Regions from separate parts of the Herbiconiux sp. A18JL235 genome, predicted to be linked through region 1. Evidence: riboswitches for the same ligand, from Rfam matches in the RefSeq annotation. Region 1 holds a riboswitch; the other holds the start of a gene.
What was found. Region 1 has a riboswitch for glycine ahead of ABFY20_RS17775 (serine dehydratase beta chain). Riboswitches for the same ligand answer to the same signal wherever they lie in the genome.

Region 1 (15,451 bases):
GGGGCGGGAGCACGGCGACGAGACGGGCGGGGACCCCACGACGCTCCACCGCCGCCGACTGTCTGGTGACGAGCTCGACTCGTGGGGGCTGCTGCCGAAGCACCCCGACTGGGCGGCCGGCCTCCGCGACCGATGGACCCCCGGCTCCGCCGGTGCCCACGAGCGCCTCGATGCCTTCGTGCGCGGCGGTGTCGGCGCCTACCCCGACGAGCACGACCTGCCCGCCGAAGACGGCACCTCGAGCCTCAGCCCGCACCTGCGGTTCGGCGAGATCAGCCCGTTCGAGGTGTGGCACGCGGTGGAACGGCACCGGGCCCGCGCGCCGCGGGACGCGGCAGGAGCATCCGCTTTTCTGCGTCAGATCGTCTGGCGCGAGTTCGCCTATCACCTGCTGTACCACCTGCCCTCCCTCGGCACGGAGAACATGCGCGAAGAATTCGACCGGTTCCCCTGGGAGGAGCCGGACGCCGCCGAGTTGGAGGCGTGGCAGCAGGGTCGCACGGGCATCCCGCTGGTCGACGCGGGAATGCGCGAACTGTGGACAACCGGGGTTATGCACAACCGGGTGCGGATGGTGGTGGCGTCGTTCCTTGTGAAGAACATGAGGGTCGACTGGCGCGTGGGCGAGCGGTGGTTCTGGGACACGCTGGTCGACGCCGACCCGGCAAGCAACGCGCTGAACTGGCAGTGGGTGGCGGGGTCGGGGCCGGATGCCGCGCCGTACTTCCGGGTCTTCAATCCTGAGTTGCAGGCGTCGAAGTTCGACCCGCACGGGGAGTACCTCAAGCGCTGGCTGCCCGAGCTCGGCACCGACGACTACCCCGAACCGATGCTCGACCTGAAGGAGTCGCGCAAGGCCGCCCTCGAGGCCTACGCCACGATTAGGTAGCGGTCGCGCAGGTAGCGGTCGAGCGGGCTCAGTACCCCGCGAACTGATCGGTGTGAACGCGCTTCGCGCCCGCCTTGCGCAACTCGGCCGACACGTGGTCGACGTATCCGGGCGGCCCCGAGACGTAGCCGCGCCGCCCGGCGATGTCGCCGATCGCCTCCCGCAACACAGAGGCCGTCACGCGGCCCGCACCGAGGTACTCCCAGCCGAACGGCATCCGCTCGGGTTGCGTGGGCGCTGTCACCAGTACCCGGATGCCGCTCGCCTCGAGCTCGGGCAGGTACGCGAGTTCGTCGGGCGCCGAGACGGAGTACACGAGCACGACGTCGGCGGGCCGCGACCCGCCCTGCGTGCGATCGGCGAGCTGCGACACGAAGGGCGTGATGCCGATGCCGCCAGCGGCGAGGATCAGCGGTTCCGAGGCGTCGGCGGGCAGCACGAAGTCGCCGCCCACCCAGGGCGAGCGCACGACGGTGCCGGGCTCCAGCCCGACCAGCGCCTTCTTGAACGAGCTCGACGGCTGGGGCAGCTTGAGCCCGACGCTGACGAGCGAACCCGACACCCCCTCGCCCGGCGCTGAGGCAAGGCTGAACACCCGGCGCGTGCCGCGGGAGTCGGGCTTCGCGTGAGGCAGCGCCAGCTCGAGGTACTGGCCGGGCGTGAACCGCACCGGGCCGAGGGGCGCGAAGTCGAACGCCGCAGTCGTCGGAGTGAGTGCACGCGAGCCCAGGTACCGCAACCGGACGCCCCGCCGCTGCCCGAAGGCGAAGGCGACCACGTTGCCGAGCACCAGCGCGAGCTCTGGCGAGGAGTACACGGGGCCCACCTGGAACGGGATGGAGAACAGCACCGCGACGATCGCCGCGACGACCAGCTGCTGCCAGCGACGCGGGGGGAGGGTGAGCGGCTCGCTCAGCATGAAGCCGGCGAGGAAGATGACGGGGAACGAGCCGACGGCGAGCCAGAGGGCGTCGCCGAGAGACGTGCCGAGAAGCATCATGCGGCCGAGGTTCAGCACGGTGGCGAGCACGATGAAGGTGAGCCCCAGGCTCAGCTTGCGCGTGCGGTAGAGCACGAGGAAGGCGCCGACGGCCACGAAGGGCAGCAGTACGGGCGTCGCCACCCACCAGGCCGCGCCGTAGAGCGTCGACACGGTCATGACGACGGCGGCGATGGCAACCGGGTTGAAGATGTGCTTGCCGCGCCAGGCGAGCACGAACTTCGAGGCCGAGGCGAGGAACGCGGCGAGCGCAAGGGAGCCCAGGGTCGCGGGGTCGTCGCTCGGCATGAACACGAAGAACAGCAGGAGGGCGGTGATCGCTGCCGACGGCAGGTGCGCCCGCGTGCGGAACAGCCTCGCCAAGCCCCAGCTCGAGATCACCGTGACCGCGAGCAGCACCACGAGCGACAGCCCCATCTGCGCGGGCGTGTAGAACAGCTGCCCGAACGCCGAGGCGATCACCGCGATCACGGCGAGGGCTGCGAGCACGACGACGACCAGGTTGTACATCGTGATGCGACCGACGAGGGTGTCGAGACGGGCTTTCATGAGAACAGCTCCCCGGGGAAGTCACGCGAACGCTCGGCGCGCCCGTCGGCGTACATGCGTACATAGCTGAAATGGAATGTCTTCGCGAGCTCGTGCGCACCCGTGAAGAAAAGTGCGGTGGCGAGACCGTCGGCGAGCGCCGTGTCGGCGGCGACCACCCAGGTCGCGATGACCTCTCGGGCCGGGCTGCCGGTGCGGGCGTCGAGGATGTGGTGGTGCCCGTCACCCCACGCCCGCCGGTTGCTCGCCGAGGCGCACAGCGAGGCGTTGGCGAGGGTGGCGACGCCGATCGCCTTTCCGGGCTGCAGCGGATGCTCGAGGCCGATCCGCACAGGGGTCGCGTCGGCCGGCCCCTGATGTCGCAGGTCGCCGCTGGCGTCGACGACGAACTCCGTCAGGCCGTGCTCGACCAGCAGCGCCGAGACGAGGTCGACCAGGTACCCCTTGCCCGCAGCCCCCACGTCGATGACGACGGGGCGCGTGCTCGACACGACCCGGCCGTCTCGATCGATGTCGGTGAACCAGGATGCGCGGCCCCGTTCATCCTGAACCCGCTGCTCGAGGGGGGTGGGCTGCGACGGGGTGAGGCTGTAGGCGGCGTCGTAGCCCAGCAGTTCGAGGGATCGACCGATCAACGGGTCGACAGCACCTGAGGTGGCCCTGACGAGCCGGTCGTAGAGGTCGAACAGCGCGAGCGAGTCTTCGGGGAACTCGACGGAGCCGGGCGCCCGGGCGAGCGAGGCGAGGAGGGAGCCGGCGCGGAACCGCGAGTATGCCGCGTCGAAGCGCTCGATGCGCTCGGCGACGGCCCGTCGGAGCGGCTCGGGGAGAGGCGATCCGGCGGGCGTCTCGATCTGCCACGAGGTGCCGATCGCCTCGAAGTCGAAGCGCTCAGGCGCCCGGGCGACGAGGGTGACCGCGTTCGTGGCGTCAGGATATGCCGACGCGTTCATGATCGTTCTCCCCGCGCCGGTCAGGCCGCCGCCTCCGACTTGATGGTCTCGATGGCCTTGTTGAACCCGCCGCTGGTGAGGCTGGAGCCGGCGACCCGCGAGACCTCGATCTCGTCGATGTCCTTGCCCACCACGACCGCGGCGATGCCGTCGGCGAACTGGGTCTGGTAGTTCACCGAGTTCGGGTTCGTCGCCTCGGGGGTGACGGTCACCGCTGTGATGACGTCGCCCTCGAGGGTGACCGAGACGTCGACCTCCTCCTGCCCGTTCGGCGAGGTGTACCCGCCGGTGGCCTCGTAGGTGCCGTCGGCGTAGGTGCTGGAGCCGGCGCCCGCCGAGTCGCTGCCGGTCGACGGGGTCGACGACGGCGTGCTCGCCGCGGTGGAAGGCGCGTCGGCGGTGCTCGACGGCGCCGTGCCGGCCTCGGCGGAGGTGCTGGTGTCGGTGGCGCAGCCGGCGAGGGCGACGGAGATCGACAGGCCGGTCATGGCGGCGAGTGCGAGGTTCTTCTGTCGGGGGGTCATCTGCTGTCCTGTCAGTGGTGGCGGTAGGCGGTCACATCGGCGATGGCGATGGATACGACGGTAGAGACGGATTTCTTGAGCCCGCTATGAGCATCCGATGCCCTCTCTGTGAGCCGGGTCAGCACGTGCTGCACCGGCCCGGTGCGCATCCGAGGGCGACCATCGGCCTCACCCTCTGTCAACGACCGGCGGCCGCCGAACGTTCAGATCTCGGTAGGGCCGGTGCGCCCGGAGCGCTGACGGCGCAGTCGCCGCAAGGTGCTGAGGGTGCGCTGCTCGGGCAGGCTCCAGCCGAATCGCACGGCGAGCAGACGGATGAGGGTGGTGACGATGACACAGCCGACCCCGGCCACGGTGATGTCGGAACCGGATGCGGTGGCGGCCACCAGGAAGAGAGCGCCGGCGCCCGCCGCGACCGCATAGAGCGAACCGACGTGCATGACGCCGATCGGCATGCCCAGCAGGATGTCGCGCAGCATGCCGCCGCCGACCGCCGCGACGATGCCGACGAAGACGGCGGGCACCACAGGGAGGCCCACCGCGAGCGCCTTGCTCGTGCCGATGGCGCAGAAGAGGCCGAGGCTCAAGGCGTCGAGCACGGTGATGACGACGTTGAGACGATTGAACAGGCGCTCGAGGAGCATGCCGACGAGGGCCGCGGCGATGGCGACCGGGATGTACCAGTTCGACTCGAGCGCCGCGGGCACCTGGTTGAGCAGGAGATCGCGGATGACACCGCCGCCGAAGCCGGCGACCATCCCGATGAGGCCCACACCCAGCAGGTCGAGTCGGCGGTCTTTGAACTGGGCGGCGAACATGGCGCCCTGCACGCTGCCGAGGCCGGTGGCCGCGAGGTCGAGCCAGAACGGCGTGACGAACTGCTCGGCGATCATGCACAAGTCCTATCACGAGCCCGAGGCCCGGCGGCCCGTCGCGACCCGTCGCGACCCGGCGGCAGGCGCGCCGAACGGCGTAGAGTGGGCGGCGCAGACCACAACTGAACACTCTCGGCCCCCATGCCCTGGCGGGAGAGCCGGATGCGCCACTCGCGCAGCCGGCACCGAAGGAGCAATTCTCCCCGTCAATCTCTCAGGTTCCCGTACCGCCCGGGCTCGGCCGCTCTGGAAAGCAGTTCTCCACAGAACTCGCCGACGGGGAAAGCCCTCCACAAGAGGGTGAAACTCTCAGGCACTCATGACAGAGGGGGAGCTCGCGACCGCAACGGTGCGGTCGCGCCTCGATCGGCCCAGGGCCGGGATTCGGGAGGGCTCCCATGACAGTCAGCGCCTTCGAGTTGTTCAGCATCGGAATCGGGCCGTCGAGTTCGCACACGGTGGGGCCGATGCGCGCGGCCTGCCTGTTCGTGGAGGAGCTCGCCGCACTCGGGATGGTGCCGTCGCTCGACGAGATCGGTGGCCTGGGGGTGACGCTCTACGGCTCGCTCGCCGCGACCGGGCGTGGGCACGGCACCTTCCCTGCGGTGCTACTCGGGCTCGAGGGGTGGCGGCCCGAGCTCATCACGGCCGAGGAGAAGGAAGCCGCCGAGGAGCGCCTGCGCGACGAGGGCGTGGTGCGCGTGGGGCGCGAGCTGCGCGAGGGAGCGGCGGCCCAGACGGCAGCGGATGCGGCGGTGCGACCGGTGACGACGGCGGCCGCGGCGGCGCAGAGTGCGCCGGATGCGGCCCGAGCTCGGGCCGCGGACGCGGACGGCGGGAGGGCGGTGCGGATGCGCGAGGACGACATCGAGCTCTGGCCGCGGATGATGCTGGAGAGGCATCCGAACGGGATGTGCTTCGCGGCGCGGGTCGGGGGTGAGGTGGTGCTGGAGCGGCGGTACTACTCCGTCGGCGGCGGGTTCGTGGTGGGCGACGCGGTGCCGGCGGCACGAGCATCCGCGACGGCAATCGTGCCGGGCGACGAGGTGCCGGCGGCACCCGCGTCGACGGCAGCGTTCGTGCCCGCATTCGCCGACGGTGAGGAGGCAGCCACGGAACGCGAGGTCGCGGCAACCTCCGCCACGGGGCGCGAGGTCGCGGCGGGGTTCTCGTCGGGTGCGGAGCTCGTGGAGCGCGCGGAGGCGGTGGGGTCGGTGAGCGCCGCCATGATGCGCTTCGAGACGGGAGCGCGGTGGCGACGACGAGGGTGCCGTGCGGGAACGGCTGCTCGCCCTGCGCGAGGTGATGGAGGAGTGCGCGCGAAGCGGAATGGGGCGCGACGGTGTGCTGCCGGGGGTGCTGCAGGTGCCGCGGAGGGCCAAGGGGTGGCTCGAGAGGCTGGCGGCGGAAGACCCCGACCGGGCTCCCGAGTTCGCCGAGGACTGGGCGAACCTCGTCGCCATCGCCGTGAACGAGGAGAACGCCTCGGGCGGACGGGTGGTCACCGCGCCCACCAACGGGGCGGCCGGCATCATTCCCGCCGTGCTCTCCTACGCCCTCGGCTACACCCCGGCGGGGCGGGCCGATCGCGACGACGCGACCGTGCGGTTCCTGCTCGCGGCAGCGGCCGTGGGGTCGCTGTTCAAGGAGCGCGCCTCCATCTCGGGTGCGGAGATGGGTTGCCAGGGCGAGGTCGGCTCAGCGGCGTCGATGGCGGCGGCGGGGCTCGCCGAGGTGCTCGGCGGCACGCCGCGTCAGGTGGAGAACGCCGCCGAGATCGCCATGGAGCACTCGCTCGGGCTCACCTGCGACCCCATCGGCGGGCTCGTGCAGATTCCGTGCATCGAGCGCAACGCCATCTCGGCGGGCAAGGCGATCAACGCGGCCCGCATGGCGCTCCGCGGCGACGGCTCGCACCGGGTGAGCCTCGACGCGGTCATCGAGACCATGCGCCAGACCGGCCGCGACATGGACTCCCGCTACAAGGAGACCGCCCTCGGCGGCCTCGCCGCCACCGTGCCGGTCAGCGTCGTGGAGTGCTGACGCCCGGCGAGCTCAGCGGAACGCGAGCACCTCGGGGCCCCAGGCCTCGCGAATACCGGAGTCGGGGTCGCCGACGACGGTGTCGTCGCGGTCGATGATGAGCGTCAGCCGGTCGTCGGTGTCGTAACGCGGCCACGAGACCACCGTGCCGTCGGGGTTCGGGGCGTGGGGCGCATCCGGGTCGAGGCCGTGGGCGAAGGCGACCCAGCGGCCCTGCATGCGTTCCGAGATCGCGAGCGCCTCGGCGCGGCCGCCGAGCGCGAACACGATGTCCTTGCCGCGCGGCGCGAAGGAGCGGAAGACGTAGGCGAGCTCGGCGGCATGCGTCGCCCCGATGCCGGTGACCTTCAGCAGGGGCGTCGCGTGGTCGAAGCGGTACATCCAGGTGGGGGCGACGGCGCTGTGCGCCTCGGCGAGCCAGATGGACGGCATGCGGAACCCGGCGTCGCGCGACACCTCGGCAGGCGCCCGCCGCCTGGGGTAGGCGGGGTACGCACCGGTGATCCGCTCCCCCACACCGCTGAACGCGGGGTTGTCGTTCGCGATCTCGGCGAACATCTGCTCCACCGCCTCGGGCGTGATGGGCAGGAGCGGTGAGCGCATCAGCTTGAAGAACGACGACTCATCGTGGTTGGTGCCGATGATGAGCGGGATGCGCGCCGCCCTGCCCTCGCGGAACGCGGTGAGCGGAGCCTCGGGCAGCACCTCGTCTCCCCACACCGGCGCGAGCGCGAGGGTGCCGGGCACGCTCGCCGAGACCTCGTGGATGAGCTCGGCCCCCGCGTCGACCAGGTCGAACGGGTCGAGGTCGCGCAGCCGCCACGCCTGACCGGGCTCGATCCCCACGATCGAGAGGAACCGCTCAGCCACCCGCGCGGCGCGCTCGCGCCCGTACACCGAGGTCACGGGCGCACTCTGCGCGATGGCCCGATGGAATAGCCCTTCGGCCGGCGGCGAGGTCATGAGCGCGATGACGCAAGCCCCTCCCGCCGACTCCCCGAACAGCGTGACGTCGCCCGGGTCTCCCCCGAAGGCGGCGATGTTCTCGCGCACCCACTCGAGCCCGGCGATCTGGTCGCGGAGGCCGACATTCGAATCGAAGCCGTGAGCGAAGCCGGATGCGGCGGCCGACCCGCCGAGACCCGTGAAGTCGACGAAGCCGAGAACGCCCAGGCGGTAGTTGATCGACACCACGACGACGTCGCCGCGCTCGGCCAGCCGGCTGCCGTCGTAGTAGCGCTGGGCCGTGGAGCCCTGGAAGTAGCCGCCGCCATGGATCCACACCATCACCGGGCGGCCCTCGCGCCCCTCGGGCGGAGGTCCCTCCGGCGCCCACACGTTCACCGTCAGGCAGTCCTCCTCGATCGGCACCGAGGGGTCGACCTCCATCGACTTGAGCACGCGCTGGGGTGCCATCGGCCCGAAGCGGGTGGCATCGCGCAGTTCCGGCCACGGCGGGGCCGGCTGCGGGCGGCGGAAGCGGCGTTCGCCGACGGGCGGGGCGGCGAACGGGATGCCCTTCCAGCTGAGCACGGCGCCATCGCGAGCGCCGCGCACGGCCCCGCCCGCGATGCGCCGGATCAGGGAGTCCTGGCCCGCGACAGTCATAGCGGCATGCTATCGAGCGCTGCTGGATGCGCGGTGACGGGTGCACCCGGCGGGTGGCGCGCATCCGCCCCCTCGGATGCGATCGGCGCGGCACACGGTGCCCGCTCGAGAGGTCGTGCGCGTGCATCCGCTCGAGGCGCAGTCCGCATACTGTGGGGAGGGAGAGACCGCGGCGGCCGGAGAGCCGCCGCCTGAGCGGAGGAACACGCATGTCCGATCTGGAGAACCGCATCGAGGAGCCCGACGAGAGCGACGAGTTCTCGCTCTCGGAGTCGGAGCTCGAAGACGTCGACCTCGACGACATCGACGACATCGACGACGACCCCGAGGTCACCGACGAGGAGAAGGTCGACCCCGTGTTCGACGACGACGAAGAGGTTCTGCACGACAACTTCGGCTACGAGGAGTAGACCACGGGTCGCCGTCCACCCCGGTTCGCCGAGGGCGGACGGCGACGGCTGACACCCGGCGAGCGGATAGTGTGTGCCGCATGCAGATGTTCGACTGGCTGAACCAGCAGTTCAGCGTGTTCGGCATCCAGGTGTACTGGTCCGACTTCCTCGGCAACATCCTGGCGCTGGCCACCGTGGTGCTCGCGCTGCGGCGCCTTGTCGTCTCGTGGCCCGTGCAGATCGTCGGCTCGGTGCTGCTGCTCATCGCGAGCCTCAACGTGCACCTCGTCGGCAACGCCGGGCGCCAGGTGATCATCATCGTGGCCGCGAGCTGGGGCTGGGCCACCTGGCAGCGCAGCAAGGCGCGCGTCGGCACCATCACCGTGAGCTGGGCGACGTGGCGCACGCGACTGCTGCTCGCCATGGCGATGATCGTGGGCACCGTGCTGATCGGGTTGCTGCTGCACGCGACCGGTTCGTCGTTCTACCCCGGTGCGCCGCTCTGGCTGGCTCTCGCCGACGCCTGGATCTTCGTCGGCTCCGTGCTCGCCATGGTGGCGCAGGCCCGGCGCCTCGTCGAGTTCTGGTTCGTCTGGCTCGCGGTCGACCTCGTCGGTGTGCCGCTCGCCATCTCGTCAGGGCTCTACTTCTCCGGCCTCGTGTACGGCATCTTCTTCGTGCTGGTGCTCATCGGCATCCGTGACTGGTCGAGGCGCAGTCGCGCCGTCATCACCTCGGCCGTCGAGCCGGCCCTCCCTGTCGGCGGGCTCGCCGAGCCCACCGTCGAGGTCGACCGGCGCGACTAGACCGGGTGCGCCCATCAGGGGCGAGTCCGGGCCGTCCGCCGGGCCGCCCTCCGCTCGGCGGGCGTGCGGGGTAGCTGCTCGAGGTCGCTCAGCGCGGGGCCCTCGATGCGGGTTCCGGATGCGGTGAAGCGCGAGGCGTGCAGCGGGCAGTCCCATGATCGCTCGGCGTCGTTCCACTCCAGCACGCCGCCGAGGTGAGGGCACACGGCGCTCACGGCGCAGGTGGTGCCGCCGACCGTCGACACGCCCACCGGGCGCCCCTTCGACCTCGCCACCACGCCCGCTCCCTCCGCGGGCCGCGGCACCGGAACCACGCGGGTCTCCGCCTGCCACCACCCAGCGACGGCCTCGGCGCCCACCTCTGCGCCCGCGACAGCGCCCTTCCCGAGGTCGGCGGGCCGCGTCACCCGGGTGCCCAGCACCCGGTGCCAGTGCGCGCGTTCGCGCCGCGGTTCGCCGAGGATCTCGGAGCGCAAACGCAGTGCCGCGGCCACCCCGTTGGTGAGGCCCCACTTGGCGTAGCCCGTGGCGAGGTAGACGCGGCCGCGACCACGCGGCAGTGCGCCGACGAACGGGATGAGGTTGTGCGACTCGTAGTCCTGCGCCGACCAGGCGTTGGTCTCGACGGCACCGGGGAAGAACAGCCCCGTCCAGGCCCGCAGCTGGTCGAGCCGCTCGGCCTCCGACTTCGCGCCGGGTCGGCCGACCGTGTGCCCGTTGCCACCCACCACGAGCAGTTCCTGACCGTCAGTTGCCCGGGTCGCCGTGCGCAACGAGCGGGAACCGGATTCGGCTGAGTCCCCGACCGACAGGAACATGCCGTCGACCAGGTCGGCGGGCCGCGCATCCGGAAGCTCGAAGGCCAGCGCGTACGACCGCAGACCCGTCGTCTTGGCGAAGTAGAGACCGCGGTCGAGGATCGGCGTCGCCGTGGCGAGCACTGCGGTGCGACCGAAGACGGCTCCGAGAGGTGTGGTCACCCGCACCGGCTTGCTCGCCCGCACGGAGGTGACCCTGGCGCCGGTGTGGAGCACACCGCCGAGGGCGAGGAACTCGCGCACGAGGGCCTCGAGCACGTCCATGGCGTCGAGCTGGGCCTGGCCGGGGAGAGCGACACCGAAGGCGAAGGGGAAGGTGGTCTCGAGGTCGCGGCCCGACACCAGCGACACGTCGAGGCCGGCCTGACGCGCGGCCCGGTACTCGTCGTCGACTGCCGATGCGCCGCCGTCGTGCTGGGAGTAGCTGTAGGCGGTGCGTTGCTCGTACGGCACCCCGGACTCGTCGGCGAAGCCGAGCAGCCATTCCTGCCCGTCGCGGTTGCTCTCGACGTACGCACGCAGCAGCCGCCGGGAGTGGTGGGAGCGGATCGTCGAGAGGCGCGAGCCCTGCAGGAGAGACACCTTGCCCGTGGTGTTGCCGGTGGCGAGCGCCCCTATGCCGAGCGCTTCGAGCACCACCACCCGCCGACCGGCTCGCGCGAGCATGACAGCCGTGGTGAGGCCCGTGAGGCCTGCGCCCACGATCACGTCGTCGTAGACGGCGCCGTCGACGAACGGGGTGGAGGGTGCCGCGGTGCGACCGTCGAGCCAGAGGGAGGTCATGCCCCCAGTAAACGCCTCGGCGTCGAAAGCGCACCCCCGGATGGCACCGGCCCGCGGGGCGCGAGGGGGCTCTAGAGGCGGCTTGGAGCGCTGGGCTCGGGCTCGTCGCGCTGCCCGCCCTCGTCGGGCTGCCCGCCCTCGTCGCGCTCTTCGCGCTGCGTGGCGTTCGCGGCGGCGATTGCGGCCCTGCCCGAGGGCACGAGGATGGCCACCACGATCACCACGACGGTGGCGACACCGCCGAGCACGAGCAGGAGCTGCACGCTGATGACGTCGGCGAGCGGACCGAAGACGGTCATGCCGATGGGGGTGGCCAGCGCCATCACGATGCCGACGTAGCTGAACACCCGGCCGTGCTTGTCGGGGTCGACCGTCTCCTGCACGAGGGTCATGAAGGGGGCCGAGAACAGCGGCACCCCGAGCCCGAACAGGAACATGAAGGCGTAGAACACCCAGAGGTTCGGGCTGAGACCGAGCGCGACGGTGCAGACGGCGAAGCCGAAGGTGGCGGTGAGGATGAGGCCGATGCGGCTGCGCTTGGCGAGCACCGTCGACACCAGCACGCCACCGAGGATCATGCCCACGCTGAACGCGATCTCGAGCACCGTGACCATCCACACCTCGGTGCCGAAGGTGCGGGCGACCATGAGCGGGGTGATGAACGAGGGGGCGACGGTGAGCAGGAAGACGACGGCGAACACCACGAGGAGCCACCTCACGATGCGGTGGTTCCAGATGTAGCGGGCGCCCTCGACCAGGTCGTCGCGGTAGCTGGTGGTCTTCTCGGCGAGCGTGGCGAGGGTCGGCACCGAGACGAACACCAGGAACCCGATGCCGACAACCGCGGTGACGACGTCGATGAAGAACACCGGCACGATGCCGAAGAGGCCGTAGACAGCGCCTGCGGCGGCTGGGGCGAGCAGCGCCATCGCCGACTGCACGGTCTGGAAGAAGCCGTTCACGCGCATGAGCTGGTCGGGCGGCGCGATCTGCGGGATCATCGCCTGCACCGCCGGTGTCTGCACTCCGGCACCGACGGAGCGCACGGCGACGGCGAGCAGGATGATCCACAGGTCGCTGAAGCCGTTCAGCATGAAGAACGCCAGCGCCAGGGTGACCGCGGCGATGGTGCCGTCGGCCGCCATGACGAGGACCTTGCGGTTCATGCGATCGGCCAGCACGCCGCCGAAGATCGACACGATGCCCTGCGGCAGGAAGGCCGCCACCGCGTAGAGCGCGATGGCGAGACCCGACTGCGTCTCGAAGGTCACCCACCACATGACGGCGTACTGCACCACCATGGAGCCGAACAGCGAGATGGTCTGGCCGCTCAGGAAGAGCGCGACGTTGCGCTTCCAGTGCGGGAAGTCGGCGCTGGAGAGGCTGGTGGCGGTGGCGTCATCCGTCATGTGAACAGCGTACACATGACCTCCGACACCGGGTCGAGCGGATCGACGCCGCGTCGTGCGGGCGGCACCGCCGCGAGCCGTCAGGCGGAGGGGAGCACGATCACGGGGTCGGTGGTGGGGGTCGCCGAGCCGCCGGCCGGTTCGATGGTGACGCCGACGGAGTCTCCCGCGTGCATCGCGCCGTCGAGAACGTGCCAGGTGGTCCCCGAAGACGACGGGGTGAAGGTGCCGGCGGGTTTCGGGCCGTCTGCGGCGATGTACCAGGCCTCGTAGACCTTGCCGTCGGGAAGACCGCCCAGTCCGTCGACGAGCACCGCCGAGCGGCCGAGCTCTCCCGACCAGACGAGGGTCGCGGCGCCGCCGCCGTCGAGCGGCACGCTCGCGCGCTGGCTGTCGGGTGCTGCGGTGATCTCGGCGAGGGCCGTTGCCGAGGAGTCGGCGACGGGAGCGCCGCCGGTTCCCGAGTTCATCAGCGCTCCGCCGGCGAGACCACCCACGAACAGGGCCGCGGCGGCGGCAGCGCCCACGACGATGCCGACCGGGCCGGTGAACCACCGTCGGCGGGCGCGCAGCTCCGCCGGCCCGGCCACGGCGACCGTGACCTCCGTGGGCGCGGCGACGGTGACCACCGCATCCTCGTCCGGCTTCGACGCCGAAGCGGGTGGAGCATCCTGAACGGCGGGTGCACCATGAGCATCCGCTGCCCCCGGGGTGACCGGAGACTCCTGCGGCGTCTCGGCGATCTTGGCCATGAGGTCGAGCTTCAGACGCGGCGACGGCTGCACCGGCGCGACGGCGAGCCCGAGCAGTGCGGAGGTCTCGCGCAAGGCATCCGCTTCGTCGCGCAGCGCGGGCGAGCCCGTCGCCTCGCTGTCGAACGCGTCGGCCTCGGCTCTGCTCAGAGCGTCGAGCGAGTAGGCGCCGCTCAGCAGGCGGGCGTCATCGTCGTCCCGAGTTCCTGTCACGTGGTCACCCCCAACTCGTCTCGAAGTCTGATCATGCCGTCGCGGAGTCTCGTCTTGACCGTGCCGAGCGGTATCGCCAGCATGCCCGAGATCTCCGTGTGCGTGAAGCCACCGTAGTAGGCAAGCGAGATGGCCTCGCGCTGGAAGGCGGTGAGATGAGCCATCGCCCGCTTCACCCGCTCGTGCTCGATGCGGATCTCGACGGTCTCGCTCACCTGGTCGTAGTCGGGCTCGCGGTCGCGGAGACCGATGCGCTCGTCGCGGTCGTGACCGGACTGGGAGGCTCGCACCCGGTCGACGGCCCTGCGGTGAGCCATCGTCAGCATCCATGACACAGCGCTGCCCTTGGCCTGTTCGAAGCGTGCCGCCGACTTCCAGACCTCGAGGAAGATCTCCTGCGTGACCTCTTCCGACTGGGCGTGATCGACGAGCACGCGCTGCACGAGGCCCAGCACCCGCGGGGCGGTGCGGTCGTAGAGCTCGGAGAAGGCCTGCTGGTCGCCCACGGCGACCCGGCCGAGCAGCGACTCCAGACTCGGCGGGTCGGCTACAACAGGCTCTCGATCCCACTCCACGAGTTCCAGCATGACAGGCCTGCTCTTTCTCGCTAGTCGGTTCGGGCGTTTGTCAGGGAGGGGTTCGGTGCGGGCCGCAGGAACGGATTGCGCGATCGGGATGCGGAAAGAATTTCCAAACCGATCGCACGAGCACGCCGAAACCCCTCCAAAGCAACGGAAACCGACCGCGGCACTCACCTGTTCCCTCCGGTCGGCTTCTCCCCCAGAAGGAGTCCTCAGCATGCGAATCACCAAGCGTCACACACTCACCGTCCTCGCCATCGCGGCAGCAGCGTCCTTCGGCCTCGCCGGCTGTTCGGGCGGGTCGGACACCACCACCTCGGGCTCGTCGGAGAGTTCGGCGACCTCGAGCCCCATGGAGACCCCCATGGCGAGCCCCACCGCCGAGGCGATGGACCCGGCAGCAGACCTCGTCGGCCCCGGTTGCGCGGCCTACGCCGAGCAGGTTCCCGACGGCGCAGGCTCGGTCGAGGGCATGTCGGCCGACCCGGTGGCCGTGGCCGCCTCGAACAACCCGCTGCTGAAGACCCTCACCGCTGCGGTCTCCGGCCAGCTGAACCCCGACGTCAACCTCGTCGACACCCTGAACGGCGGCGAGTTCACCGTCTTCGCGCCGGTCGACGACGCCTTCGCCAAGCTCGACGCGGCGACCGTCGACTCGCTGAAGACCCCCGAGGGAGCAGCGACGCTCACCAAGGTGCTGACCTACCACGTCATCCCCGGTCAGCTCTCGCCCTCTGAGATCGTCGGCACCCACAAGACCGTCGAGGGCGGCGAGGTCACCGTGGCCGGCTCGGGCGACGCGCTCACCGTGAACGGCTCGACCAACGTCATCTGCGGTGGCGTCAAGACCGCCAACGCCACCGTGTACCTCATCGACTCGGTGCTGATGCCCGCCATGTGACCCACGTCACTCCCACGAACGACTCCCCCCGGCTGCTCGCAGCGGGGGGAGTCGTTCGTTCGCCTAGGGCGTGTCTCCCGCCCCTGGGGGGCGGCAAGGACGTGCCCGGGTCGAGAGACACGCCCTAGGCTCGTGGGGTGGCTGCAGACGAGAGCGTGGTGATCGCAGGACACGTCTGCGTCGACGAGATCGTCACGGCCTCCGGCACCAGGCGCATGCCGGGCTCGCCGGCCGTGTTCATGGCCCCGGTGCTGCTCGACGGCGGGGTCGCGCCCATGGTCGCCGCCCCGCACGGGCCCGACTTCTCAGCCCTCGGCGCCGGGCTCCGGATGCTCGAACCCGAAAGTCACACCGG
Region 2 (15,451 bases), 2.1 Mb from region 1:
AGCCTGATGAGTTGGGCGAAGGTGATCGAGGCCAGCACGAAGGCCGGGAGTATCAGGTCTTGGATCGGCGCTCCGGTGGACACCGTCGTCCTCACCCAGCCGAGCTGGATGCCGAACACGTACTGACCGACGAAGGCGATGACGAAGATGGGGAGCGAGATGAAGATCAGGCTGATGACGAGCGCCGATGCATCGAACAGCTTGCCTTTACGGAGGCCGGAGATGAGACCGATCAGCACGCCGCCGACGAACTCGATGATGAGCGCCATGATGGCCAGCCGGATCGTGACCGGGAAGGTGCGGGCGAGGATCGCCGAGACCGGTTCACCCGAGAACGAGGTGCCGAAGTCTCCGCGGAAGATCCCGCCGAGGTAGAGGAAGTATTGCACGATGAACGGCTGGTCGAGGTGGTATTCCTCGCGGAGCCGTTCGAGAAGTGCCGGGTTCGGGGTCTTGTCCCCGAACAGGGCGAGCAACGGGTCGCCCGGCATGGCGAACACCATGAAGTAGATGAGGAAGGTCGTGCCCAGCAGGACGGGGATCGCCTGCAGAAGACGCCTGAGGATGTAACCGGCCACGAATCAGACCGTACCAATCAAGCTCGGGGGCGGGAAGCCACGGGATCAGGAACATGAAGTGGGGGCGGCGGCACATGGCCGCCGCCCCCACAGGAGCGGGTGTTACTCCTTGGTGATCTCGTAGTAGAGCGGCACCGAGTTCCAGCCGAACTCCACGTTCTGCACGTTCTCGCCGTAACCACCGGTCACGTTCGAGTACCACAGCGGGATGGCGGGCAGGTCCTTCAGGAGGATCTCCTGGGCCTTCTGGAAGTCCTCGTTCGCGGTGGCGGAGTCAGCCGTCGACGAACCCTCCTGCAGCAGCTTGTCGAAGTCGGGGTTCGAGTAGTCGCCGTCGTTCGAGGATGCGTTGGTGGCGTACAGCGGGCCGAGGAAGTTGAACAGACCCGGGTAGTCGGCCTGCCATCCGGTGCGGAACGCGGTCTGGATGGAGCGGTCGGTGATCGCGGTGCGCGCCTCGGCGAAGGTCGGGTACGGAGCACCCGACGCGTCGATGCCGAGCGTGTTCTTGATGCTGTTCGACACGGCGTCGACCCACTCCGCGTGCCCGCCGTCGGCGTTGTACGCGATCTGGAACGAGCCCGACCAGGGCGAGATGGCGTCGGCCTGGGCCCACAGCTTCTTGGCCTCGTCGGCGTCGTACTTCAGCACGTCGGCGCCCTCGAGCGAGTCGCTCCAGCCGTCGATCACCGGGGAGGTGAAGTCGCTGGCGGGGGTGCGGGTGTTCTCGAAGATGATGTCGGTGATCTCGTCGCGGTTGATCGCCATCGACAGAGCGGCGCGGCGGAGCTTGCCCTCTTCGTCGTTGCCGAAGTGCGCGAGGCGCTCCGGGATGGTGAACGACTGGAAGATCGCGGCGGGCTGGTTGACAGCGCGGTCGCCGAGGTCGTTCTCGAAGGTCGCGAAGGCGCTGGCCGGCACGGCGTCGAGCACGTCGAGGTTGCCACCGAGGAGGTCGGCGTAGGCCGCGTCTTCAGAGGCGTAGAAGACGATGGTCAGACCACCGTTGGCAGCCTTGCGGCCGCCCTGGTAGTCCTCGTTCACGACCAGGTCGATCTTCTCGTTGTGAGCCCAGGCGGTGTCGGAGGCCAGCTTGTACGGGCCGTTGCCGACGGGGTTCTGACCGAACGCGTCCATGTCCTCGAAGGCCGAGGCGGGCAGCGGGTAGAACGCCGAGTAGCCGAGCCGCAGCGGGAAGTCGGAGCGCGCTTCCTTCAGGGTCACGGTGAAGGTGAGGTCGTCGACGACCTCGAGGCCGGTGAGGGGGCTGTCCTCGTCGTAGCTGAAGCCCTCGATGTCTTCGAAGAAGTAGCTGTTCAGCTGCTCGTTCGACAGGAGAGCGCCGTACTGCCAGGCGTCGACGAAGCTCTTCGCGTCGACGGGCTCGCCGTTGGTGAACTTCTGGTCGGGCTTGACCTTGATGGTGAAGGTCTTCGAGTCGTCGGTCTCGATCGACTCGGCCATGTCGAGCTGGGGGGCGCCGGAGGCGTCGTAGTACTCCAGGCCCGCGAAGATCGAGTCGAGGATCTTGCCGCCACCGGTCTCGTTGGTGTTGGTGGGGATCAGGGGGTTCTGCGGCTCGGAGCCGTTCGCCGTGATGACCGCTGCGCTGTCGCCGGACGAGCTGTCGGTGCTGCCGCTGGCGCAACCGGACAGGGCGAGCGCACTCGCGGCGATCAGCGCGATCGCGCCGATGCCATACCGTCTCATTTTCAATTTTCCTCCTGTGCAGAATGGGTTGGCCGCAGGACCCTTCGTGAGGGGCGAGACCTAAGGAAGTACCCTAAGTGGGGGGCACCCCCGCTGCAAACCACGGGGAAAAAAGTTACAGACTAGAAACTAATTCTTGGGATTCTTTGTGCCGATCCCACAGATGACGTGAGAATCTGGCGTCTTACGCAAGAAAGTGGAGCGATGTCCCGAGCCCTCGACTGGACCGCACTCCGGCGCCGCCGGCTGGGCACCGAGATCGCCATCGTGCTCGCCGTCTCGCTCGGCGCATCCGCCGTCTACTCGGTGGTGAGCCTCGTGGCCAAACTCACCAAGGGCACCGCCCTGGCCGACCAATCGACGACCCTGAACGGGGCGCTCAGCGACCGGCAGTGGCTCGATGTGACCTACCAGTTGCTCGCCATCGCCTTCGACCTCGCCCCGGTCGCCCTCGCCCTGTACCTGCTCGCCATCTCGGGAGCGAATCCGTTCCGGCGTGTCGGCCTCGACTTCCGGCAGCCGCTGCGCGACCTCGGGCGCGGCTGGCTGCTGGTGCTCGTCGTCGGCGTGCCCGGCATCGTGCTCTACGCGGTGTGGCGGCTGCTCGGCCAGAGTGCCGCGGTGATCGCCTCGCCCCTCGACGCCCACTGGTACACCATCCCCATCCTGGTGCTCTCTGCCCTCCGGGCGGCCCTGCAGGAGGAGGTGATCGTCGTCGGTTACCTCTTCACCCGGCTCAGGCAGCTCGGCTGGCAGAAGTGGTGGATCATCCTCGCCGCGGCGGCACTGCGCGGCAGCTACCACCTCTACCAGGGGCCGGGTCCGTTCGTCGGCAACTTCCTGATGGGCGTGATCTTCGGCTGGTGCTACTGGCGCTGGGGCCGGGTGATGCCGCTCGTCGTCGCCCACTGGATCATGGACATCGTCTCGTTCGTGGGCTTCCCCGTGGCTGTCGCCTGGTTCCCCGACCTGTTCGGCTGACTCGCGGCTCAGGCCGCTCGACGGCCCCTCGGCGAACTGCCCGATTCCCGGCCGCGCGATCGACGTCCCGACCCGCCTCCGCCCGATCCGCGGTTCGCGAACACGAATGCGGCGATGCCGAGCACGAGCAGCAGCCCGCCCCCGATGAACCCGATCACCATCGCGACGTTGAGCTCGTCGTCGTCGCCCGCCGCCGGCGTGCTGGGCGGGTCGGTGAACAGCGGCTCGCTCGTGACAGGCGTGGCGGGCGGAGCCACCTCGATGGCGACGAGGGCCGTCGCGGTGCCGGTGAACGACGACGAGATGGTGCACACCATGTTCGACGTGCCGACGGGGAAGGCCTGACCCGACTCGACGGGGGTGCCCACGATCGTGCAGCCGTCGAGGGTGAGCCCGGCCGGGGTGACGGGCTCGATGGCGACGGTGGCCGTGCCCGAAGCATCCGCCTCGGCCTGGAGGGTGGCGGGGAGGATGCTCGAACCGGTGAAGTCGGCACCCACGATGCGCGCACCGGTGAAGTCGGCCCCGGTGAGATCGGCACCGGTGAACACGGCTCCCTGCACGTCGCCGTCGACGAACGACGCGCCGGTGAGGTTCGCCCCCCGGAAGTCGGCCTCCCCGAACCGGGTGCCGCTCAGGTCGACACCGGCGCACTGCGCCCCGCCGCCTCCCCCGTCGGTCGTCGGCAGCACGACGCACGCGCCGTCGTCGAACAGCGGATCGGCGACGACGGCCGCAGGAGCGGCCTCCGCAGCACGGGCGGGCACCGCCGCGCCCGCTCCCGCGAGCGCCATCGTCGCCCCGAAGCCCGCCACCAGCCCCGTCAGGAGCAGAGAACGGATGCGGGCGACCGGCTCGACAGGCATGGTGCGACCCTACCAGCGGGGTCCACGGGGTTCTCCGTGCCGCAGACCCCTTGACCGGAGGGCCGGGTCATCCCTACTCGAAAGCCTCCGGCGGTGGGCAGGCGCAGACCAGGTTGCGGTCTCCGTAGGCTTGGTCGATGCGCCGCACCGGCGGCCAGTACTTGCCGCGCACGAGCGACTTCACGGGATACACCGCCCGTTCGCGGTCGTACGGGTGGCTCCACTCGCCCTCCACCACCGAGCGGGCGGTGTGGGGGGCGTTCCGCAGCGGGTTGTCGTCGGCGGGCCACACCCCCGCGGCGACGGCGTCGATCTCGGCCTTGATGCCGATCATCGCGTCGATGAAGCGGTCGATCTCGGCGAGGTCTTCGCTCTCGGTGGGCTCCACCATGAGCGTTCCCGCCACCGGGAAGCTCATGGTCGGCGCGTGGAAGCCGTAGTCGACGAGCCGTTTGGCGACGTCGTCGACGCTCACCCCCGTGCTCTGCGTGATGCCGCGCAGGTCGAGGATGCACTCGTGGGCCACGAGACCGTTCTCGCCGGTGTAGAGCACCGGGTAGTGGGGCGCGAGCCGGGCGGCGACGTAGTTCGCGGCCAGCACCGCCGACGCGGTGGCCTCGGCGAGCCCCTCGAGGCCCATCATGCGCACGTAGGCCCAACTGATGGGAAGGATGCTCGGGCTCCCGTACGGCGCGGCCGAGACGGCGCCCCCTCCGTGCACGACGCTCGAGCCGTCGACCATCAGGTGCTCGGCCTCCTGGGCGAAGATATGCCCCGGGAGGAATGGAGCCAGGTGCGCTTTCGCCGCCACCGGCCCGACTCCGGGGCCGCCGCCGCCGTGCGGGATGCAGAAGGTCTTGTGCAGGTTGAGGTGCGAGACGTCGCCGCCGAAGTCGCCGAATCGGGCGAAGCCCAGGAGCGCGTTGAGGTTGGCGCCGTCGACGTAGACCTGCCCGCCCGCCTCGTGCACGCGCGCGCAGATCTCGACGACGTCGTGCTCGTACACCCCGTGGGTGGACGGGTAGGTGATCATGAGGGCGGCGAGCTGCTCGGCGTGGGCCTCGATCTTCGCGCGCAGGTCGTCGAGGTCGACGTTGCCGAGCTCGTCGCAGGCCACCACGACCACCCGCATGCCCGCGAGCACCGCCGATGCCGCGTTGGTGCCGTGGGCGCTCGACGGGATGAGGCACACGGCGCGTTCGAGGTCGCCGCGTGAGCGGTGGTAGCCGCGGATGGCGAGGAGTCCCGCCAGCTCGCCCTGGCTGCCGGCGTTCGGCTGCAACGACACCGAGTCGTACCCCGTCACGTCGGCGAGCCACCGCTCGAGCTGGGCGATGAGTTCGAGGTAGCCCTGCGCATCCGTCTTCGGGGCGAACGGATGCACGCCCGCGAACTCCCGCCACGTCACGGCCTCCATCTCGGAGGCGGCGTTGAGCTTCATGGTGCACGAACCGAGCGGGATCATGCCGCGGTCGAGCGCGTAGTCGGCGTCGGCCAGCCGCTTGAGGTAGCGCATCATCGCCGTCTCGGAGCGGTGGCTGGAGAACACCTCGTGCCCGAGGAAGGCGCTCGTGCGCTCGAGGCCCGCCGGGAGCGACGGCGCGGTCTCGTCTCCCGCGTCACCCGTGGTGACGTCGAAGACCCGCAGTAGCTCGAGCAGCTCGGGGTCGCCCGTGGTCTCGTCGACCGAGACGGCGACCGTGTCGTCGTCGACGAAGCGCAGCAGGATGCCCCGGGAGTGCGCGTGCTGCACGAGACGCGCCGCACGCTCGGGCACCGACACCTCGAGCGTGTCGAAGAACTCGGTGTGCCGCAGACGGTGACCGGAGGCCACGAGCCGCGAGCCCAGGGTGCGGGCGGCGCGGTTGACCTCGCGCGCGATCGCGGTGAGCCCCTCCGGCCCGTGATAGACCGCGTACATCGCGGCCATCACGGCGAGAAGCACCTGGGCGGTGCAGATGTTCGACGTCGCCTTCTCGCGCCTGATGTGCTGCTCGCGCGCCTGGAGGCTGAGCCGGTAGGCCGGATGCCCGTCGGCGTCGACGCTCACCCCCACCAATCGGCCGGGGAGCTGCCGCTCGAGTCCGGCGCGTACCGCCAGGTAGCCGGCGTGCGGGCCGCCGAAACCCATCGGCACGCCGAAGCGCTGACTGGTGCCGACCACGACGTCCGCGCCGAGTTCCCCGGGCGGCGTCAGCAGCGTCAGCGCGAGCAGGTCGGCGGCCACGACGGCGATGCCGCCCTGCGCCTTCACGGCGGCGATGACGGCCGAAGGGTCGGCGACCCGGCCCGAGGCGCCCGGGTACTGCACGAACACGCCGAAGGCGTCGCCGAGAGCCGCTGGGGCCCCCGCGACCTCCGACGCCTCCGCATGAAGCGGCAGCACGTCGATCTCGATGCCGACGGCCTCGGCCCGCGAGCGGAACAGCGAGATCGTCTGCGGGAAGGCGTCGGCGTCGACGACGAAGCGGTTCGATGCCGACTTGCCGGCGCGGCGCGCCAGCAGCATCGCCTCGACGGCGGCTGTCGACTCGTCGAGCATCGAGGCGTTCGCGGTCGCCATGCCGGTGAGGTCGGTGACCATGGTCTGGAAGGTGATGAGCGCCTCGAGGCGCCCCTGCGAGATCTCCGGCTGGTACGGCGTGTAGGCGGTGTACCAGCTCGGGTTCTCGAGCACGTTGCGGGTGATGACCGCGGGCGTGATGGTGTCGTAGTAGCCGAGCCCGAGGTACGAGGTGGCGACCGTGTTGCGCGCGGCGAGGGCGCGGAGCTCCGCCACGGCCTCCCGCTCGGTGGCGGCCGGGGGCACCAGCGAGTCGTGCAGGGTGCGGTCGAAGGCGATCGAGCCGGGTACGGCGGCGGCCATCAGCTCGGCGAGGCTGCCGTAGCCCACGGTCTCCAGCATGTGGGATCGCGCAGCAGCATCAGTTCCGATGTGGCGGCGGGCGAAGACGTCGGTCATCGGTGCGGTCACTCCCCCGTCAGAGCCGCGTACTCGGCTGCCGAGAGCAGGGCGGGGAGCTCGGTGAACTCCACCTTGAGCAGCCAGCCGGCGCCGAACGGGTCGTCGTTCACGAGCTCGGGGCTGTCTTCGACGGCGGAGTTCTTCTCCACGACGGTGCCGTCGACGGGCGCGAACAGCTCGCCGACCGACTTCGTCGACTCGATCTCGCCCACCACCGAACCGCCCGCGACCTCGGTTCCGGCGTCGGGCAGGTCGAGGTAGACGATGTCGCCCAGCTGGGCCGCGGCATAGGCGGTGATTCCGATCGTGGCGACGGAGCCGTCGACCTTCACCCACTCGTGCTCGGCGGTGTAGCGCAGTTCTTCGTGGTCGGCCATGTCAGTCCTTCTTCCGGCGGTAGAACGGGTGGGGTGCGGTGCGGTAGGCGAGGCGCTTGCCCCGGATGTCGACGCTCAGCTCGGCGTCCGGTGCGGCGAATGCGGGCGCCACGTAGGCGAGGGCGATCGGATGCCCGAGGGTCGGTGAGAGTGCGCCGCTCGTCACGACGCCCACCGCCTCGGTGGAGTCGTCGGAGGCGAAGACCTCGTAGCCGGCGCGAGCCGCTCGCTTGCCCTCGGCCACCAGCGCGACCAGCACGGGCGCACCGTCGGGAGCGCCGGCGAGGAGCGCCTCGCGGCCGACGAAGTCGCTCTTGCCGAGGTCTGCCACCCGACCGAGGCCCGCCTGCTCGGGCAGCGTCTCGAGCGAGAGCTCGTGGCCGTAGAGCGGCATCCCCGCCTCGAGGCGCAGGGTGTCGCGGCTGGCGAGACCGGCGGGCACGAGGCCGAGCGGCTCGCCCGCGGCGAGCAGGGCGTTCCAGAGCGCGGGCGCGGCGGCACGGTCGAGGTACAGCTCGAACCCGTCCTCCCCCGTGTAGCCGGTGCGCGCCACGAGGAGGTCGACACCGTCGAACGATCCGGGGGTGCTGCGGTAGTACCGCAACCCGTCGAGACCGGCGATCCGGATCCCCGCGGTCTGCTCGAGCACCTGCCGGGAGGCCGGGCCCTGCACCGCGACGAGCGCCGTGGCCGCGCTCTCATCGGCGATCTGCGCGTCGAAGCCCGCCGATCGCTCGCCGAGCGCCTCCGCCACCGGGTCGTGGTTCGAGGCGTTCGCCACCACCAGGAACTCCTCGGCCCCCAGCCGGTAGACCACGACGTCGTCGACGATGCCGCCCGACTCGGCGAGCAGCAACGAGTACTTCGCCTGACCCTCCTCGATCGCCGAGAGCCGGCCCGCCAGCGCGTGGTCGAGCAGGGCGGCGGCCTCCGGCCCTCTCACGCGGAACTCCGCCATGTGCGAGAGGTCGAACAGACCGGCGGCGGTGCGCACCGCGTGGTGCTCGGCGAGGTCGCTGGAGTAACGCACCGGCATCTGCCAGCCGGCGAAGTCGGTGAAGGAGGCGCCGGCGGCGCGATGCGTGTCGAGGAGCGGCGACTCGAGGGCGGGTGCCTCGGGTGTCGCGGGGTCGGTGGAGCCGGTCACGAGTTCTCCGTTCCCGCCGGCGCAGCCGGCGATACGTGGGAGCGCTGATGCGCTACGAGAACTCCCCCTCTGTCATCGTGCCTGAGAGTTTCACCCTCCGGTCGTCGGGAGGGCTTTCACCGTGGGCGAGCCGCCGTCGATGCCGCGGACTGCTTTCCAGAGTGGCCAAGCGATGCGGTACGAGGACCTGAGAGATTATCGGGGAGGATTGCTCCTTCGGTGTCGCCTGAGGCGACTCTCCCGCATCGGGTTGATGGCCGGTCGATGTTCGATTGTGAGCGGATGCGGGGCACCCGCTGCGCCGAGTGTAGCGCGAAGTCACTGCCCGCCGAAGCCGCCGCCCCGGCTGCGCCGCACCACGATGACGATGATGACCGCCAGGGCGCCCGCTGCGGCGACGGCGATCAGCACGATCGCGTACCAGGGAAGGGGGGCGGGTGCTGCGGCGGGGTCGCCGGAGTCGGCACCCGGGTCGGTCGCCGCCGCGGTGCTCGGAGCCGTCGTCGCCACGGAGGAGTCATCGGTGGCCGTGGGGGTGGGCTCGGCCGCCGTGGGGGTCGGCGTCGGGGAGCCGTCGGGTGCTCCCGACCACGGCTCGCCGCAGACCGGCGCCTGAGTGAGCCCGTCGGCGGCGTTCGCCAGCGACTGCGGCTCGTAGTCGAACTCGAACTGACCCGAGGTGGGGTGCCCGTCGGAAGAGACGACCTGCCACAGCACGACGTAGCCGCCGGCGTCGCCCAGCGCGACCGGACTCGTCACCTGGGCGCCGTCGAGGGCGAGGCATCCCGATTCGTAGTGCAGGCCCTCGGGGTCGACGACCTGCAGGGCGAAACCGTCGGTCGACTCCCCCAACGAGAGCAACGGCTCGGAGAAGGCCAGCGTGACCACGCCCGGGTCGTCGGCGATCGACGAGTCGGCTGCCGGGTTCGACGACACGAGGTCGTCGTGCGCCCATGCCGACGCGGCCGGCAGCGCCGCGAGCCCGACCGCGGCGACGGCGGTCGCAGCTAGGAGGACGGCACGGCGGGCGACGGCGATCGGTGAGTTCACGCCTCCACGATACCGAGCACCGTGCGGGCTCACGCCCGCTTGACGCGGTACTGGTTCACCAGGGGGCAGTCGAACGGGTCGGGTGCAGCGAGCCCGACGCGGCTCATGTAGGCGATCACCTGGCGATGGGCCTCGAGCAGCGATGTCTGGGTGTACGGGATGTTGTGGGAGGCGCAGTACTCCTGCACGATCGGGCGCACCCGCATGAGACTCGGGCGGGGCATGCTCGGGAAGAGGTGGTGCTCGACCTGGAGGTCGAGGCCGCCCATGAACGTCGTCATGCCCCAGCCGCCGCGGATGCTGCGCGAGGAGAGCACCTGCTTCGACAGGAAGTCGACGCGCGAGCCCGCCGGGAACACCTTCATGCCGATGTGGTTCGGGGCGAAGGAGGCGCCCATGTAGAGCCCGAAGACCGCGAGCTGAACGCCGATGAAGGCGAAGGCCATGCCGAGCGGGAGGCACCAGAACACGACGCCCAGGTACACCGCGAGTCGCAGACCGATCGACCACAGCTCGACCTGCCTGCCCTCGACCTTGCCGCGGCCGAACAGCGTCTTGAAGGAGAGGTAGTGCAGGTTGATGCCCTCGAGCAGCATGAGGGGGTAGAGCAGCCAGCCCTGGTGGCGGGTGAGGAGCTTCATCGGGCCCCTCGCCCGCGCGGCGTCCTGCTCGACGAACGAGACCGTGTCGCGATCGATGTCGGGGTCTTTGCCGACGGTGTTCGGGTTGCCGTGGTGGCGGGTGTGCTTCGACATCCACCAGGCATAGCTCATGCCGACGAAGGCGGTGGCGAGCGTGCGGCCGGCGCGGTCGTTCGCGCGGTTCGACTCGAACACCTGACGGTGGGAGGCCTCATGGGCGAGGAAGGCGAACTGCGTGAGGATGATGCCGAGCGCGGCGGCGATGAGCAACTGGTACCAGGTGTCGCCGAGCAGGATGAACCCGGTCACGGCACCGCCGAGCGCCGCGACGAGCACGCTGAACATCGTGATGTAGAAGCCCTGGCGCTTGCGCAGCAGACCGAGGTCTTTGACGGTGGAGAGCAGCTCGGCGTAGGCCGCGGTGGGATGCGCACGGCCGGATTTGCGCGGAACGGTGGCACGGGCGACGGACGAAGAGGAGATGCTCAGGGGGGCCTCGCAGAGTCGGATTCGACTTCTCAGCCGCGGTGGTGAGCTGATGCGCTCGTCAGATGCTTCGACCGTACGCGCCGAACCTGCGTGTTGCCCCGGTAGGCGTCGGGGCGTCGCCGATGATGCGCCTCACACGGCGACGAGCCCGCACCCTGTCGCGGGTGCGGGCTCGTCGAGGAGAAGGCGAGATCAGCCGAGGGGCGTGATGTTCTCGGCCTGCAGGCCCTTGCGGCCCTGGGTGACGTCGAACTCGACGCGCTGGTTCTCTTCGAGGTTCTTGTAACCGGATCCGTTGATGCCGGAGTGGTGGGCGAACACGTCTTCGCCGCCGTCGTCGGGGGAGATGAAGCCGAAGCCCTTTTCGGAGTTGAACCACTTCACGGTGCCAGTAGGCATTGATTTTCTCTTTTCGAAATCAGCGGCCCCGCCTGCCGGGACCTACTGTCGCGGTGTACTTTCTTCCGCATTCGAAATACAAGCCAACACAACAACTGTGTCAATCATAGCGGCGCACCGATTCGGAGGCTACTGGTTCGTCTCGGAGAGCCTCCACGCTTTACAATTCAGCGTGCCCTCCTTCTCGCCACTCAGCATCCCGAGCCCGGATCCGGTGTTCCAGCAGTTCAACATCGGGCCGCTCACCATCCACACCTACGCTCTGTGCATCCTCGCCGGCATCATCGTCGCGATGTTCTGGGTGAACGCCCGCCTCACCAAGCGCGGCGGCGAGCCCGGGGTGGTCGTCGACATCGTGCTGTGGGCCGTGCCGCTCGGCATCGTGGGGGCGCGGTTCTACCACGTCTTCACGCACCTCGGCGACTACTTCTACGACGGCGCGAACCTGCTCAACGTCTTCGCCATCTGGGACGGCGGCAACGCCCTCTACGGCTCGCTCATCGGCGGAGCCATCGGCGCCTACATCGGCTGCCGCTTCTCGGGCATCAGGCTGTGGTCGTTCGCCGACGCACTGGCCCCGGCCATGCTCGCCGCGCAGGCCATCGGCCGCATCGGCAACTACATCAACCACGAGCTGTTCGGTCTGCCGACCACGCTCCCCTGGGGTCTCGAGATCGAATCGACCAACGGTAAGTTCCCGGTGGGCCTCGCCGACGGCACCCTGTTCCACCCGCTGTTCCTCTACGAGATCATCTGGAACGTCGTGGGCATCGCGCTGCTGCTCCTCCTCGAGCGCCGCTTCCAGCTGCGCTGGGGCAAGCTGTTCGCGCTCTACCTCGTCTGGTACGGGCTCGGCCGCTCGTGGCTCGAGGCCATCCGCATCGACCCGACGAGCGACGGCTTCCTCGGCATCCCGGCGAACGTGTGGGCGTCGTTCCTCGCCGTCGCGCTCGGCATCGTGCTCTTCATCGTGCAGTCGCGCCGCCACCCCGGCCTCGAGAACTCGGTCTACCGCCCGGGTCGTGGGCCGCGTGTCGTCGAGCCGCGCAAGAAGAAGGGCGCGGCTGCGGAGGCCGACGCGTCGGGCTCCGACTCCGACGTCGCCTCGGAGGATTCAGGCGTGTGGACCGACGAGGAGCTCTCCACCCCGTCGAAGTGACGCCTCAGCGCGCGGTGGCACCCGCATCCGCTTCGTCCTCAGCCCCGACCTGCTCGCGCAGTGCGGGGCTGAGGTGTTCCAGGCGACGGCGGTCGCGGATGGCGACGAAACCGACGCACACCACCCACACCAGCCACGGGAAGGTCGCGAGCATCGCGGTGGCGGCGCCGCCCGCGGCGAAGAACGAGTCGGGAGCCGTGCCGCCGAACATCGTCGGTACCGACAGCAGGTTGAGGCCCGCGACGGCGTAGGCGATGTATCCCGTCCACTTCGGCAGTGCCTCGGAGGCGATGGTGAGGTAGGCGGCGGAGGCCGCGACGAGAGCGTTCAGCGTGCATCCGATCGAACCGAACATGAGAGTGTGGCCCACGGTGAGCGCACGCAACGACGACGCATCCGGGTCGAGCCCCATGGTGTCGAGGGCGGTGCCGCCCTCCATCGCGTCGCCGACGAGGGTCACCGCGATGAACAGCAGGCCCGCACCGTACATGATGTTCGCGACCCACTGCAGGTCGGGCCTGGTGTGGGTGATGAGCTGACGGAAGCCCGAGATGAAGACGATGAGCGCCGCCATAAGGAAGGTGTCGATGAGGATGGTGAAGAGGGTCTGATTGGCCGTGCGGGTCATGAACTCGGTGAGCGCGCGGTCGTCGTCGAGAGCCGGGCGCGCGCCGACGAGCAGCGCCTGCACGAGGAACTCGGCGAAGGTGAGCAGGCCCACGGCGATGGCGGCGATGCCCGTCCAGAGCCGCACGTCGGGGTTGAGTCTGCCGTTCTTCACGACGGTGAGCATGTGCGCGTGCGTGTGCATGTGCAGATGCGTGTGCGTGTTCGTGTTCCCGGTGCTCATCCGACCCCCTTGACGTGCGACGGCGACCTCCAGCGGTGCGCCACGCTCCGACAGTAGCAATGCGTGGGGGTGTCACTCCCCCGGGTAGCTGTGGAACACGCCGTCGGGGTCGAAACGCCGGCGCAGCTGCTGGATGCGCTCCCAGTCCTCGGCACGGAAGGAACCGGGCACTCGCTCGGGACGGTGGCGGATGTCGGCCTCGCTGATGAAGTTCCCGGTCGCGGTCGGCTCGAGGGCCGCTGCCACCTCGTCGAGCCAGGCGCGGTTGCGGGCGTCGTCGGCCGGGTCGTCCCAGATCGTGTAGACGATGAGGCACGTCGTGTCGTGCATGCCGTAGGCGGCCTCGCCCGGGGTGAGGAGGTCAGCTCCCGCGCCGTTCGCCGGGAGTCCTGCGAGCACATAGCTGCGGCCGGAGGGTGCCTTCGCCATGAGGTCGGGCAGGAGTGCCGTCGTCTCGACGAGGTCACCTGAGAACCAGAAGGTGTCGGCGAGGTAGCGGGCGCCCTCGGGGTAGGTGGCGTCGACGGGCACGTGGAGCTGATCGAGGCGCACGTCGAGGAAGGCGGCGTGGTCGAGCGGCTCGACGCCGGTGGCGGGTCCATCACCCAGGGGCGCGAGGGCCCGTCGTGCCTCGTCGTCGTCGGCGGCGAAGACCGTGGCCGCGACGCCCACGACAAGCGGATGCGGGTCGTCGGCACCGAGGCCGCCCGGCCGCTGGGGGCCCGACGTCACGAGGGAGAGCTCGACGTTCGTCGGGAGCAGGGGTGACGCATCCGTGATCCAGGCGGTGACGGCCGCGAGATCGGTGAGCGGGAACGACCAGGTCGAGACGCGGATGGCGCGGGGCAGCGGCTGCAGCTCGAGCTCGAAAGCGGTGACGACGCCGGGGAAGCCCGGGCCGCTGCCGCGGGCGAGCCAGAACAGATCGTCGTTCTCCACGGGCGAGGCGGTCACGGCCTCGCCGTCGGCGGTGACGACCCTGAGACTGCGGATGGAGAAGCAGGCGGGTTTCCAATGCCCCCAGTTCACACCGAGGCCGCCGCCGAGCAGGAAGCCTCCGACGGCAGGGCGCCCGCAGTGCCCGACCGGGAACGCGACGCCGGCCGCGACGAGCTGCGGCGACAGGTCACCGCCTCGCACGCCAGCGCCCACGGTCGCGCGAAGGGCGGGCGCGTCGAGCTCGACGCCGTCGAACGCCTCGAGGTCGACGAGCACGCCATCGCCCCGCACCGTCGACGCCACCCAGCTGTGGCCCCCGGAGCGCACCGCTATGCGCTGCCCGGTGGCGCGGGCGGCACGGACGATCTCGACCACGTCCGCCTCCGTCTGCGGAAAGACGATCGCGTCGGGCAGCGGCAGCGGCTCCCCCGTCGCGGCGGCGACGACGTTGAACACGCCGTCGGTCACGGCCTCTTCGAAGCCTTCGTCGCCTCTCAGAAGGCCCGCGGGCCGCGTCGACCCGTGGGGCCGGCCGTGGGCGTGCCGCCCCGGGCCGTGCTCACCCGAATCGGACTCCGCTGTGCCGTGCTCCCCCGAATCGGACTCCGCTGTGCCGTGCTCACCCATGTCGCTCCTCCTGCACCGAGCGACGCGCCCGCCCTGCGCCCCGAGCGTATGCCGCGCCGGTGCACCCGCGCCTCCCCCAGAACGGGCCGGTCGGGCGGCGGGACGCTATGACGCTACGACTTCGAGCCGGTGAAGACGAGGGCGCCGCCGAGGCCGATCATCATGACGCCGCCGGCGGCTCCGAGGCGCGGGAGGCTGCGGGGGTGGCGGGCGAGGAAGGCGCGGGCCGAGCCGGCGGCGAGCGCCCAGACGCTGTCGCAGGCGAGGGCGATCGTGAAGAAGATCAGGCCTAGTTCGGCGAGCTGGAACGGGATGTTGCCCGCGCCGTAGTCGACGAACTGCGGCAGCACCGCCACGAAGAAGACGATCGTCTTGGGGTTGGTCGCCCCGACGACGAAGCCCTCCCCCACCAGGCGCCACGGCGACGGGCGACGGCGGGGAGCATCCGTCTCGCTGTCGGTGTGGTCGTTGCGGTGACGGATGACCTGCACCCCGAGGTAGACGAGGTAGGCGGCGCCCGCGATCTTCATGATGGTGAACACGACGACCGACTGGGCGACCAGCGTTCCGACACCAAGGGCGACCAGGGCGATGGCGGGGAGCATACCGAGCGCGTTGCCCAGCACGCTCAGGAGGCCGCCGAGACGCCCCAAGGCGAGGGAGCGACCGACGA

Region 2: it holds a riboswitch for glycine, as region 1 does, so the genes downstream of both, gcvT (glycine cleavage system aminomethyltransferase GcvT) here and ABFY20_RS17775 (serine dehydratase beta chain) in region 1, are expected to answer to the same signal.

What each region holds. Positions count from the first base shown of each region.
Region 1 is NZ_CP162511.1:3,759,573-3,775,023, forward strand. Features, by position in the region: gene ABFY20_RS17750 (deoxyribodipyrimidine photo-lyase) at 1-889, shown strand, start outside; gene ABFY20_RS17755 (FAD-dependent oxidoreductase) at 918-2,438, opposite strand; gene ABFY20_RS17760 (FAD:protein FMN transferase) at 2,435-3,391, opposite strand; gene ABFY20_RS17765 (hypothetical protein) at 3,412-3,915, opposite strand; gene ABFY20_RS17770 (trimeric intracellular cation channel family protein) at 4,119-4,808, opposite strand; glycine riboswitch at 5,027-5,126, shown strand; partial or broken gene ABFY20_RS17775 (serine dehydratase beta chain) at 5,189-5,725, shown strand; gene ABFY20_RS17780 (hypothetical protein) at 5,752-6,018, opposite strand; partial or broken gene ABFY20_RS17785 (L-serine ammonia-lyase) at 6,063-6,833, shown strand; gene ABFY20_RS17790 (carboxylesterase/lipase family protein) at 6,846-8,441, opposite strand; gene ABFY20_RS17795 (hypothetical protein) at 8,651-8,851, shown strand; gene ABFY20_RS17800 (nicotinamide riboside transporter PnuC) at 8,932-9,639, shown strand; gene ABFY20_RS17805 (FAD-dependent oxidoreductase) at 9,654-11,240, opposite strand; gene ABFY20_RS17810 (MFS transporter) at 11,312-12,649, opposite strand; gene ABFY20_RS17815 (anti-sigma factor) at 12,730-13,614, opposite strand; gene ABFY20_RS17820 (sigma-70 family RNA polymerase sigma factor) at 13,611-14,201, opposite strand; gene ABFY20_RS17825 (fasciclin domain-containing protein) at 14,413-15,096, shown strand; gene ABFY20_RS17830 (hypothetical protein) at 15,234-15,451, shown strand, end outside.
Region 2 is NZ_CP162511.1:1,638,084-1,653,534, reverse strand. Features, by position in the region: gene ABFY20_RS07645 (ABC transporter permease) at 1-578, opposite strand, end outside; gene ABFY20_RS07640 (ABC transporter substrate-binding protein) at 681-2,288, opposite strand; gene ABFY20_RS07635 (CPBP family intramembrane glutamic endopeptidase) at 2,493-3,269, shown strand; gene ABFY20_RS07630 (pentapeptide repeat-containing protein) at 3,278-4,135, opposite strand; gene gcvP (aminomethyl-transferring glycine dehydrogenase) at 4,209-7,097, opposite strand; gene gcvH (glycine cleavage system protein GcvH) at 7,106-7,477, opposite strand; gene gcvT (glycine cleavage system aminomethyltransferase GcvT) at 7,479-8,624, opposite strand; glycine riboswitch at 8,687-8,789, opposite strand; glycine riboswitch at 8,790-8,877, opposite strand; gene ABFY20_RS07610 (copper resistance protein CopC) at 8,943-9,674, opposite strand; gene ABFY20_RS07605 (fatty acid desaturase) at 9,704-10,660, opposite strand; gene ABFY20_RS07600 (cold-shock protein) at 10,997-11,203, opposite strand; gene lgt (prolipoprotein diacylglyceryl transferase) at 11,376-12,362, shown strand; gene ABFY20_RS07590 (hypothetical protein) at 12,367-13,212, opposite strand; gene ABFY20_RS07585 (FAD-binding oxidoreductase) at 13,285-14,778, opposite strand; gene ABFY20_RS07580 (LysE family translocator) at 14,892-15,451, opposite strand, start outside.